Regions from separate parts of the Methylobacterium sp. J-043 genome, predicted to be linked through region 1. Evidence: predicted binding sites of a transcription regulator. Region 1 holds the regulator's gene; each other region holds the start of a gene.
The links. The regulator PhoB, encoded in region 1, activates phosphate uptake and scavenging genes when phosphate is short. The targets are predictions, from matches to a motif close to TGTCATNNANCTGTCAT.
Positions count from the first base shown of each region.

Region 2: a site for PhoB is predicted at 2,077-2,093, ahead of MKK50_RS19450 (acid phosphatase). Genes of this name have one in related genera too.
Region 3: a site for PhoB is predicted at 1,576-1,592, ahead of MKK50_RS19095 (UDP-2,3-diacylglucosamine diphosphatase). Genes of this name have one in related genera too.

Region 1 covers NZ_JAKSYB010000058.1:369,797-373,067, reverse strand. The annotation lists gene pstB (phosphate ABC transporter ATP-binding protein PstB) at 1-427, shown strand, start outside; gene phoU (phosphate signaling complex protein PhoU) at 559-1,272, shown strand; gene phoB (phosphate regulon transcriptional regulator PhoB) at 1,352-2,056, shown strand; gene MKK50_RS17000 (GcrA family cell cycle regulator) at 2,165-2,704, opposite strand; gene MKK50_RS16995 (cell envelope integrity EipB family protein) at 3,229-3,271, shown strand, end outside.
Region 2 covers NZ_JAKSYB010000063.1:307,713-310,983, forward strand. The annotation lists gene MKK50_RS19445 (thermonuclease family protein) at 1-1,064, shown strand, start outside; gene MKK50_RS19450 (acid phosphatase) at 1,095-1,973, opposite strand; gene MKK50_RS19455 (alpha/beta fold hydrolase) at 2,137-3,015, opposite strand; gene dapD (2,3,4,5-tetrahydropyridine-2,6-dicarboxylate N-succinyltransferase) at 3,015-3,271, opposite strand, start outside.
Region 3 covers NZ_JAKSYB010000063.1:233,325-236,595, reverse strand. The annotation lists gene MKK50_RS19100 (glycosyltransferase family 4 protein) at 1-679, opposite strand, end outside; gene MKK50_RS19095 (UDP-2,3-diacylglucosamine diphosphatase) at 705-1,517, opposite strand; gene MKK50_RS19090 (aminotransferase class V-fold PLP-dependent enzyme) at 2,171-3,271, shown strand, end outside.

The DNA.
Region 1 (3,271 bases):
CCTCTACGAGAAGCTTCCGAAGGCCGAGCTCGACGTGCGCGTGGAGGAATCCCTGCGCAAGGCCGCGTTGTGGGACGAGGTCAAGGACAAGCTCAAGCAGTCCGGCACCGGCCTCTCCGGCGGCCAGCAGCAGCGCCTCTGCATCGCCCGCACCGTGGCGCAGCGCCCCGAGGTGATCCTGTTCGACGAGCCGACCTCGGCCCTCGACCCGATCTCCACCGGCCGCATCGAGGAGCTGATCGAGCAGTTGCGGACCGAGTTCACGATCGTCATCGTGACCCACAACATGCAGCAGGCCGCCCGCATCTCGCAGTTCACGGCGTTCATGTATCTCGGCGAGCTGATCGAGTTCGACGCGACCACGAAGATCTTTATGAACCCGGCCAAGCGGCAGACCCAGGACTACATCACCGGCCGCTTCGGCTGAGATCGGCCGCGACTGCAAGGCAGTCGTGGCCTCCCTGCGCCCTCTTTGAGACGCGCCCTCTTCCGCCGGACCCGTGTCCATCGCAGTTTGAGTGCGCCCTCGTCCGACCGCCTGATCGGGAAATTCGCGACATGGCCGACCATATCGTCTCCTCCTACGACACCGACCTCGAGAACCTGCGCCGCTCGATCGCCGAGATGGGCGGCGTGGCCGAGAAGATGATGACGGATGCCACCGACGCGCTGGTGCGCCGGGATACCACCCTCGCCCAGGCGGTGATCGTCGCCGACAAGCGCCTCGACCTGCTGCAGCGGGAGATCGAGGAGCGCTCGGTTCTTCTCATCGCCCGGCGCCAGCCGCTGGCCATCGACCTGCGCGAGACGATCTCCGGCATCCGCGTCTCGGGCGACCTCGAGCGGATCGGCGATCTGGCCAAGAACATCGCCAAGCGCGTCGTGGCGATCAGCGATCAGGCCCAGCCGCAGAAGATCGTGCTCGGCGTCCAGCACATGAGCGACCTCGTGCAGGAACAGCTCAAGGACGTGCTCGATGCCTATGCCAGCCGCGACGTGACCGCTGCCCATGAGGTTTGGGAGCGGGACAGCGCCATCGACGCGCTCTACAATTCGCTGTTCCGGGAACTCCTGACCTACATGATGGAGGATCCGCGCAACATCTCGTTCTGTACGCACCTATTGTTCTGCGCCAAGAACGTCGAGCGGATCGGCGATCACACCACCAACGTCGCCGAAACCATTGAATACCTCGTCACCGGTGAGACGCCAACGGCCGAGCGGCCCAAGAACGACGCTTCGAACTACGCGACGATTACGCCGGGCGCCTAAGGGTTAGGCGGCGCGGCGATCAAGAGACGCCTCCGGCTCCTCTCACGAGGGCCGGGCGTGACGGATGGAAAGACGGGCGATGACGAGTGCGCACATTCTGATCGTCGAGGACGAGGAATCGCTGACGACCCTGCTGCGCTACAATCTCGAAGCGGAGGGTTTCCAAGTCGATGTCGCGGTCCGCGGCGACGAGGCCGACCTTCGCCTGCATGAGACGACGCCCGACCTCGTCCTCCTCGACTGGATGGTGCCGGGCCTCTCGGGGATCGAGTTGTGCCGGCGCATCCGTGCCCGCCGCGAAACGGAGCGCCTGCCGGTCATCATGCTGACCGCCCGCGGCGAGGAGACCGACCGCGTGCGCGGCCTCTCGACCGGCGCCGACGACTACGTCGTCAAGCCGTTCTCCGTGCCTGAACTGCTCGCCCGCGTCCGTGCGCTTCTGCGCCGCGCCAAGCCCACCCACGTCTCCGACATGCTCGTGGCCGGCGACATCGAACTCGACCGCGTCAGCCATCGCATCCGCCGGCAGGGCCGCGAGATCCATCTCGGTCCGACCGAGTTCAAGCTGCTCGAATACCTGATGCAGAGCCCGGGCCGGGTCTTCTCGCGGGAGCAGCTGCTCGACGGCGTGTGGGGCCACGATGTCTACATCGACGAGCGCACGGTCGATGTTCATGTCGGCCGCCTGCGCAAGGCGATCAACCGCCCGCGCCAGAGCGACCCGATCCGCACCGTGCGCGGCTCCGGCTACTCGTTCGACGAGATGTTCGCCGGAGCGGAATGATACGGCTTCCAGCTGGTCGCTTCGCGGTTCCGCACTTCTCCGTCACCGTAAGGCGAAGCCGAAGCGATCGAGGGCACGACCCCTGCGGATCGTGCCCGACCGGAGCCTTTAGCGGAAGCCGGCGACGCGGCGGTCGCGTTTGCGCTCGGCAGCCGGCTGATAGGCGATCTGCGCGTGCTGGGTGCAGTAGGGAAGACCCGTGATCGCACGGCCGCCGCAGAAGCGGAAGTCCGGCGAGGTCGGGTCGCCCATCGGCCAGCGGCACATCGACTCGCGCAGGTCCATGATGGTGACCCGCTCGGAGACCGCCAGAGCCACCGGCTCCGGGGCGGGCTTTTTCGGCAGCGGAAAGTCCGGTGCCGGCCTGTGCGCGACGATCGCGGGTGGCTCCGGCAGCGTCGGCTCCTCGACCACCACGGCCTGCATCTCGACCTCGGCGGCCAGCTCGTCCCGGCGCCGACCCTGAGACGACGAACCCATCGGCTTGACGCGGCCGGAGAGTCCGAGGCGATGCACCTTGCCGATGACCGCGTTGCGCGAGACGCCGCCGATCTGGAGGGCGATCTGGCTGGCGCTCAAGCCGTCGTCCCATAGGCGACGAAGCAGCTCCACGCGCTCATCCGTCCAGCTCGGGACCGCTTCCGTCATTGTCCCCTCCACGTCGAAACATCCTTGAACGCAAAGACCGACCGACAGCGCGGCTCTGCTGCCACGCATGGCGACAGCAGGCATGGCCAGGGGCCGCAATCCGGCCCTGCACATGTCGGTTAACAGACGCCAAAGATGCCGTTGGCGACGCTGTGGAGACTACAGGACAGCTCGGCCGCGGAGCAAGGGTCCGTGCGTCTCGCGGTCCGGTTTCCCCCCGGCAATCCGGCTCGCATGACGCCGGTCCGGATCGGTTCCGGCGGCGGGGCGAGCGAATCCTCCGCTAGTCGTTAACGCATTGCGTAAACTTGATCTTTTTCGAGCAAGCGGATCGAGCCATGTCCGATTGGCCGAGGGGGCGGGCGGCTGCGCGGACGGCCGGCATATTCGCGGTCGCGTGGGGTGCGCGATCGAAAAAGATTGTCCGGGCGGTCGGGATGACTATGTGACGGACGTCGTCCGCCGGCCTGCCGCCTGTGGACAACCGTCCTCGATCGGATCTCGATCGGATTTTGGGAGATCGCATGCGACTGCGCCTCGCGCCGGCCCTTTTCCTCCTTGCCGCGA
Region 2 (3,271 bases), on a different contig from region 1:
GGGGCGAGGCGGGTGCCGGCGTGCCGCTGACCCTTCACGACCTCGTTGAGGAACTTCGGGAGCAGCACGCACCGCTGTTTCTCCCCCCTGCCCCCGAACCGGAGCCGGAACCCGCCCGCGACACCATCGCCGACGTGCGGGCCGCGGGCGCCCGCTTCGTGGAGACGCAGTCGGCGCTGGCGCGCTCCCTGGCGAACAGCTCCGCCGAGCGCAGCCGGGCGCTCGCGAGCGCCGCGAGCGAGACCGTCGAAGGCTGGCGCAGCCGCCTCGCCGAACGGCTGAAGGCCCGGCCGCGGCCCGCACCGGTCGGCGCCTCCCTCGATCCGGCCGCGTCGTCGCCGAACGCGGCGGAGCGCCTTGCCGGTGCGCGCGCCCGCGTCGGAGACGGCTGGCGGCGCGTGGCCGGCGGGATTCAGCCCCGCCAGACGGCGAACCGGATGCGCGACCTCGCGGAGGATGCCTTCGCTGCGGGAAGCCGCCGGCCGGTTCTGCTGATGGCGTTCGGCGCCTTGGCGGGCGCAGGCCTCGTCGCGGCGCTCTCCCTGAGCGGACGCGATACGGAGGAAGCCGGTCGCCCCGTCCAGCAGACCGCCGAAACCCAGGCCCCGCAGACGACGCCCACCGGATCGCCGCCGGCCTCGGAGCGCGTCCCGGCCGCGGAGGAGCCGGCTCCCGATGCACCACCCGCGGACGCGCCGGGGACCACGGCCGAGCGTCCGCCCGAGCCGGAGGCGCCGCGCAAGGGCGCCAACGCCATCGTCGGCGTGCCGGAGGTGATCGACACGGCGACGCTGCGCGTCGGCGGCAAGGTCGTGCGCCTGTTCGGCGTCGAGTGGGTCCGCGGCGGCCAGTCCGACGAGCTAAATAAGTATCTCCGCAAGCGCTCAGTGACCTGCCAGCCCGCGCCCGGCAGCAGCGCGCATATCTGCACCGTGGAGGGCCGCGACCTCTCCGAGGTGGTGCTGTTCAACGGCGGCGGTCGCGCCTCATCCGAGGCGACGCCGGATCTCGCGGCGGCCGAGGATCACGCCCGCACCGAGCGGCTCGGCGTCTGGAAGCGGTGAGGCGTTGGGTCCGGGCCTATCCCGGCCTCTTCAAAGCAAGGGCTGGCGCGCGGCCGCATCCTCACGGGCACAGAGCGTGGGGTCAGGCTTTGCCCCCTCCCCGCTCAGCGCGCGTTTGAGGTCGGCCCGGGCGCGCTCCAGATCGATGCGGAACTCGGGATCGGCGAGCAGCACGGCGACCAGCGCCGAGGCGCCGGTGCGGGCGGCCTCGACATCGCTGAGCCAGTGGACGCCGCACACCACTCGGCTCTCGCCGTAGAGCCGGCTCCGCACCAGGAACTGCGTCGCCTTCTCCGGCATCAGGTTCGCCATGATCATCCCGTAGGCCCAGCCCTGGCCGGAATGGCCGGAGGGATAGCTGAAGCTGTCGGCGAGCTCGGCCGTGCGGGCGACGCAGATCGGCAGATCGTTGCCGACGAAGGGGCGCAGACGGCGGTAGCGCCGTTTGGCCACACGGGTGGCGCGGGCGATGTCGATGCGGGCCCGGTCGAGGAGCCGCATCAGGTCGGGCACGCCCCCCTGGTCGATGCGCTGGCCGAGGACGCAGGCATAGTCCTCGAGAAGCGCGGCGCCGCCATCGGCGACGTCGTTGGTGGCGAGCGCCCAGCGCGGGCTACCCTGGAAGGCCCGGGTCGCGTTGTAGACCGCCCGGTCCGCCGCCTCCGCCGCCGAGTGGCCCGCGGGGGGCGGGGGCAGGATCGCCACGAGGTTCGGCGTCGCCTCCTCGCTGAGATAGCCCTTCGGGGCAGCGGCCGCGAGCTTGTCCTTCTCCAGAGAGGGCGCGGAGGTCGCCGGACTGGCCGGTGCCGCCGGCTCGGCCTTGACGGGGGCGATTTGGAGCAGCGGGACGGCGAGGGTCAGCGCCACCAGGGCGGCCAAGCGCACCGGCGCACGGGTCGGGCGGGTCATCGGAGGAGAAGCTTTCAGGCGCCGGGGCTGAATGGATCGTGGCGGAGGCCAGGAGCGGGCTTCAGTTTCGAACTGATGCTTCCGGCCTGTCTAGAAGGGACGTGCGACGGATGCGTCACAGTCCCAATCCGGTGTCAGGCCGCAGCGCTTTTTCGGCCTGGCGTCAGGGCGTCCGGATCGCGGCGGCGACCTCGCGGAAGAACTCCTCGTGGGCGCTCAGCGCCCCCGGTACGGTGAGAGCCGAGACGCGGCCCGTGCCGATCAACGCATCCATCTCGGCGCCCGAGCGGCGCGGCGCCTTCTCCGGACGCAGCACCTGCACGGGCGGCAGATCGTCCCCGAACGAAGCCAGGAATTGCTCGCGCGAAGAGGCCGGATCGAGGCCGCCCGTGACGAAGGCCGCGGTGCCGAATCGGCCCCGGCTCTGGCGGGTGATGCGGTGCTTGGCGGCGATCACGGCCGGCGTGACATGCGCCGGCTCGGCATAGACATGGGCGCGCATCATCCGCCCGATGATCGGCCGGCTGATGTTGATCCGGTAGAGCGCTTCGCCGAGGAGCGGCGTCTCGACCGCGCGACGAATTCGGCCGAACCACGCGGCGCGCTCCGGCCCCATGGCGGTCGGCAGGGGCCCGCGCCAGGTCGGCGCCACGAGCACGAGCCGTGCAAACGCGCCGGGATCGCGGCGTGCGGCGGCGACGAGGTAGGGCGCGGCGTGGCCCGCGGCGATGCCGAGCGCGTAGGGGCCGGGTGCGGCCGCCAGCAGCGCATCGAGGAAGGCGTGGAGGTTGGCGGGATTCAGCGGCAGCCGGGCCCGCGGATGCGCGCCGAAGCCCGGCCAGTCGGGCACGAGGCAGCGATGCGTCGCGCCGAGTTCGCGGGCGAGGGGCAGCATCTCCTCGCGCGCCGAGATCGAGGAAAGGGCGGGCAGGAGCAACGCGTCGGCGCCCTCCCCGATCACGGCACAGGGCGTCGCCACCCGGTGCCCCGCGACGGTGAGGTCGAGGGTCCGGGTGGCGGGCGACGGGCTGGCCGACGCCATCAGGTCCGCAGCAGCTCGTTGATACCGGTCTTGGCGCGGGTACCGGCATCGACGCGCTTGACGATCACGGCGCAGTAGAGGCCGGGGCCGGGGGTACCGTCGGGCAGCGGCTTGCCGGGCGTCGTGCCCGATACCACCACGGAGTAGGGCGGCACGCGGCCGTAGAAGGTCTCGCCCGTATTGCGGTCGATGATGCGGGTCGAGGCGCCGATGTACACGCCCATCGACAGGACCGAGCCCTCGCCGATGATCACGC
Region 3 (3,271 bases), on a different contig from region 1:
CCAGCGCCTCGAGCCGCGCCCGATCCGGCCCGTCGCCGACCACGACCTTTGAGCCCGGCAGGTCGAGGCTGAGGAAGGCGGCGAGGTTCTTCTCGACCGCGAGCCGGCCGACCGAGAGGAAGATCGGCCGCGGCAGATCGCGCAACGGGCCGGCTTCGGTCTCTTCATCGCGGGGGCGAAAAAGGTCGGTATCGACGCCGCGGGTCCAGCGCATCAGGTGGGTGAAGCCGCGCCCGGCCAACTCCCGTTCGAGGGAGGGCGTGCTGACCATGGTGCCGCTCGCCGCGGCGTGGAAGCGGCGCAGCCACGCATAGCTCCAGGCCTCCGGCACGGGGGCGCGGGCGGCGAGGTATTCGGGAAAGCGGGTGTGGTAGCTCGTGGTGAAAGCCTGCCCCCGTGACAGGCAGGCGGCGCGCACCGCATGGCCGATCGGCCCTTCGGTGGCGATGTGCACATGGGTCGGCGCGAGCCGCTCCCAGCGCGACAGCACCCGGCCGCGAGTGATCAGCGAGAGCCGGATCTCGCGGTAGCCCGGCATCGGCAGGGAGGGGAAGTCGGCCGGCGTCAGCATCAGCGCCTCGACGCCAAGGCCGGCGGCGGCCTCGGCCATGCGCTCCACGGAGCGCACCACGCCGTTGACCTGCGGGTGCCACGCATCGGTGGCGAGCAGCAGCCTCATGCGGGTCTCGTGTGTGGGGGAAAGGTCAGGCGACGGCGCGTCGGATCTCGGGCTCGAAGCTCTCCGCGGCGCGGCGCTCGCGCAGCAGGGTCGGGTAGTGCAGCACCTCCATGCGGCCGTCGTAATGCTCGACGATGCCGGTGCAGGATTCCACCCAATCGCCGGTGTTGAGGTAGGTCAGCCCCTCGACCTCGCGGTGGGCCGCGTGGTGGATGTGGCCGCAGATCACCCCGTCCGCGCCCTGGCGCCGGGCTTCCGTGGCGAGGAAGGTCTCGAACTGGCCGATGAAGTTGACCGCGTTCTTCACCTTGAGCTTCGCCCAGGCCGAGAGCGACCAGTAGGCGAGGCCGAGGCGGCGGCGCACCCGGTTGACCACGGTGTTGACCGCGAGCGCCGAGGTGTAGGCCCAGTCGCCCAGATGCGCGAGCCACTTGGAGTGGCGCACCACCATGTCGAACTGGTCGCCGTGGATGACGAGGTAGCGCTTGCCGTCGGCCGCGACGTGGACCCGGCTGTCGGCGATCTCGATGCCGCCGAAGGTCATGCCGATATAGTCGCGCAGGAACTCGTCGTGGTTGCCCGGCACGTAGACGACGTGGGCGCCTTTCCGCACCTTGCGCAGCAGCTTCTGCACCACGTCGTTATGCGCCTGCGGCCAGTACCAGCCCGAGCGGAGCTGCCAACCGTCGACGATATCGCCGACGAGGTAGATCGTGTCGGCATCGACGTCGCGCAGGAAGTCGAGCAGCAGGGACGCCTGACAGCCCTTGGTGCCGAGATGCAGATCGGACAGGAAGAGCGTCCGAACGCGGATGGTCGATTCCGGATCTTGGGACACGGGCGCCTCCGGCTCCTCACAACCGCATCGCGATGCGGGAGAGCCAAATCGCATTCCGATCTCAGTTTGATGACGGCGGGGTGCATCAACCTGCCCCGCTTCCGCGCTCCGGCCGGCCTTTCCCGGTTTCGGGCATCGCGTCCGCCCACGGCGCGCCGCAGACCCCGCCCGCGGCCGGCGCATACGAAAATCTTTTTGTTTTTCAGTTCAGTTTTTTCCGTTTTCCATTCCCCGGCGGGGGAGGCATAACGGCAGCCAAGGTCATCCGCCGTGCGTGCCTCGTGCATGCGCAGCAGCACCCGGCAGAGGTGTGGGAATGGCCGCGACGGATGGGAGCGCTGGACACGCAGCAGGAGCGCGCTTGAATGCGGCGCTGGGCTGACGCATCGAGGGTTCTGTCCTTTGGAGGCGACCGGCGCGGCTGCACGCGCCGCGACGCGGGCGGCACGACGGCCGCTTCGCCGCTCCGGGACGGTCAACGATCCGACATCGCAGTGGTACGGTCCCGGCCGGCGAAAGGCATCTTTGCGCGCGGCCTTGCGGCGGGACTGAACGACGTTTCGCGGCGGGCTTGCGCCCGCCATCAGGATCGGGCGGGATCGCGGCCGCGAAGGGCCGCTCTGCCCAGAACGACTTAATTGGAGGAAATTCTCATGGCGGCAACGAGACGTCCGGGACGCAACCACCTGTTCGTTCCCGGCCCGACCAACATCCCGGACCGGGTGATGCGCGCCATGTCGGTGCAGTCCGAGGATCACCGCTCGGTCGATTTCCCGTCGCTGACGAAGCCGCTGTTCGAGGACACCAAGAAGGTGTTCGGCTCGACCGAAGGCACGATCTTCCTGTTCCCAGCCTCCGGCACGGGCATCTGGGAATCGGCGCTGACCAACACGCTCGCCCGCGGCGACAAGGTGCTGGCCGCCCGCTTTGGCCAGTTCAGCCACCTCTGGATCGACATGGCCCAGCGCCTCGGCCTGGACGTGATCGTCCAGGAAGAGGAGTGGGGCACCGGCGCCAAGCCCGAGAAGATCGAGGAGGCCCTGCGCGCCGACAAGAACCATGAGATCAAGGCCGTCATGGTGGTCCATAACGAGACCGCGACCGGCGTGACCTCCAACATCGGCGCCGTGCGCAAGGCGATCGACGCCGCCGGCCACCCGGCCCTGCTGTTCGTGGACGGCGTGTCGTCCATCGGCTCGCTGCCCTTCAAGGCCGACGAGTGGAAGGTCGATTGCGCCATCGCCGGCTCCCAGAAGGGCCTGATGCTGCCCGCCGGCCTCGGCGTGCTCTGCGTCAGCCAGAAGGCGCTCAAGGCTGCCGAGGGCCAGTCCGGCCGCAACGACCGGCTCGCCCGCGTCTACTTCGACTGGGAAGACCAGAAGAAGCAGAACCCGACCGGCTACTTCCCCTACACCCCGCCGCTGCCGCTCCTCTACGGCCTGCGCGAGGCGCTCGCCTGCCTGTTCGAGGAAGGCCTGGAGAACGTCTACCACCGCCACGCCGTGCTCGGTGAGGCGACCCGCCAGGCCGTCGCGGCCTGGGGCTTAAAGACCTGCGCCAAGTCGCCGGAGTGGAACTCCGACACCGTCACCGCCATCCTGGCGCCCGAAGGTGTGGATGCGGCCAAGATCATCAAGCACGCCTATGTGCGCTACAACCTCGCCCTCGGCGCCGGCCTGTCCCAGGTCGCGGGCAAGGTGTTCCGCATCGGCCACGTCGGTGACCTGAACGAACTCTCGCTGCTCGGCGCGATC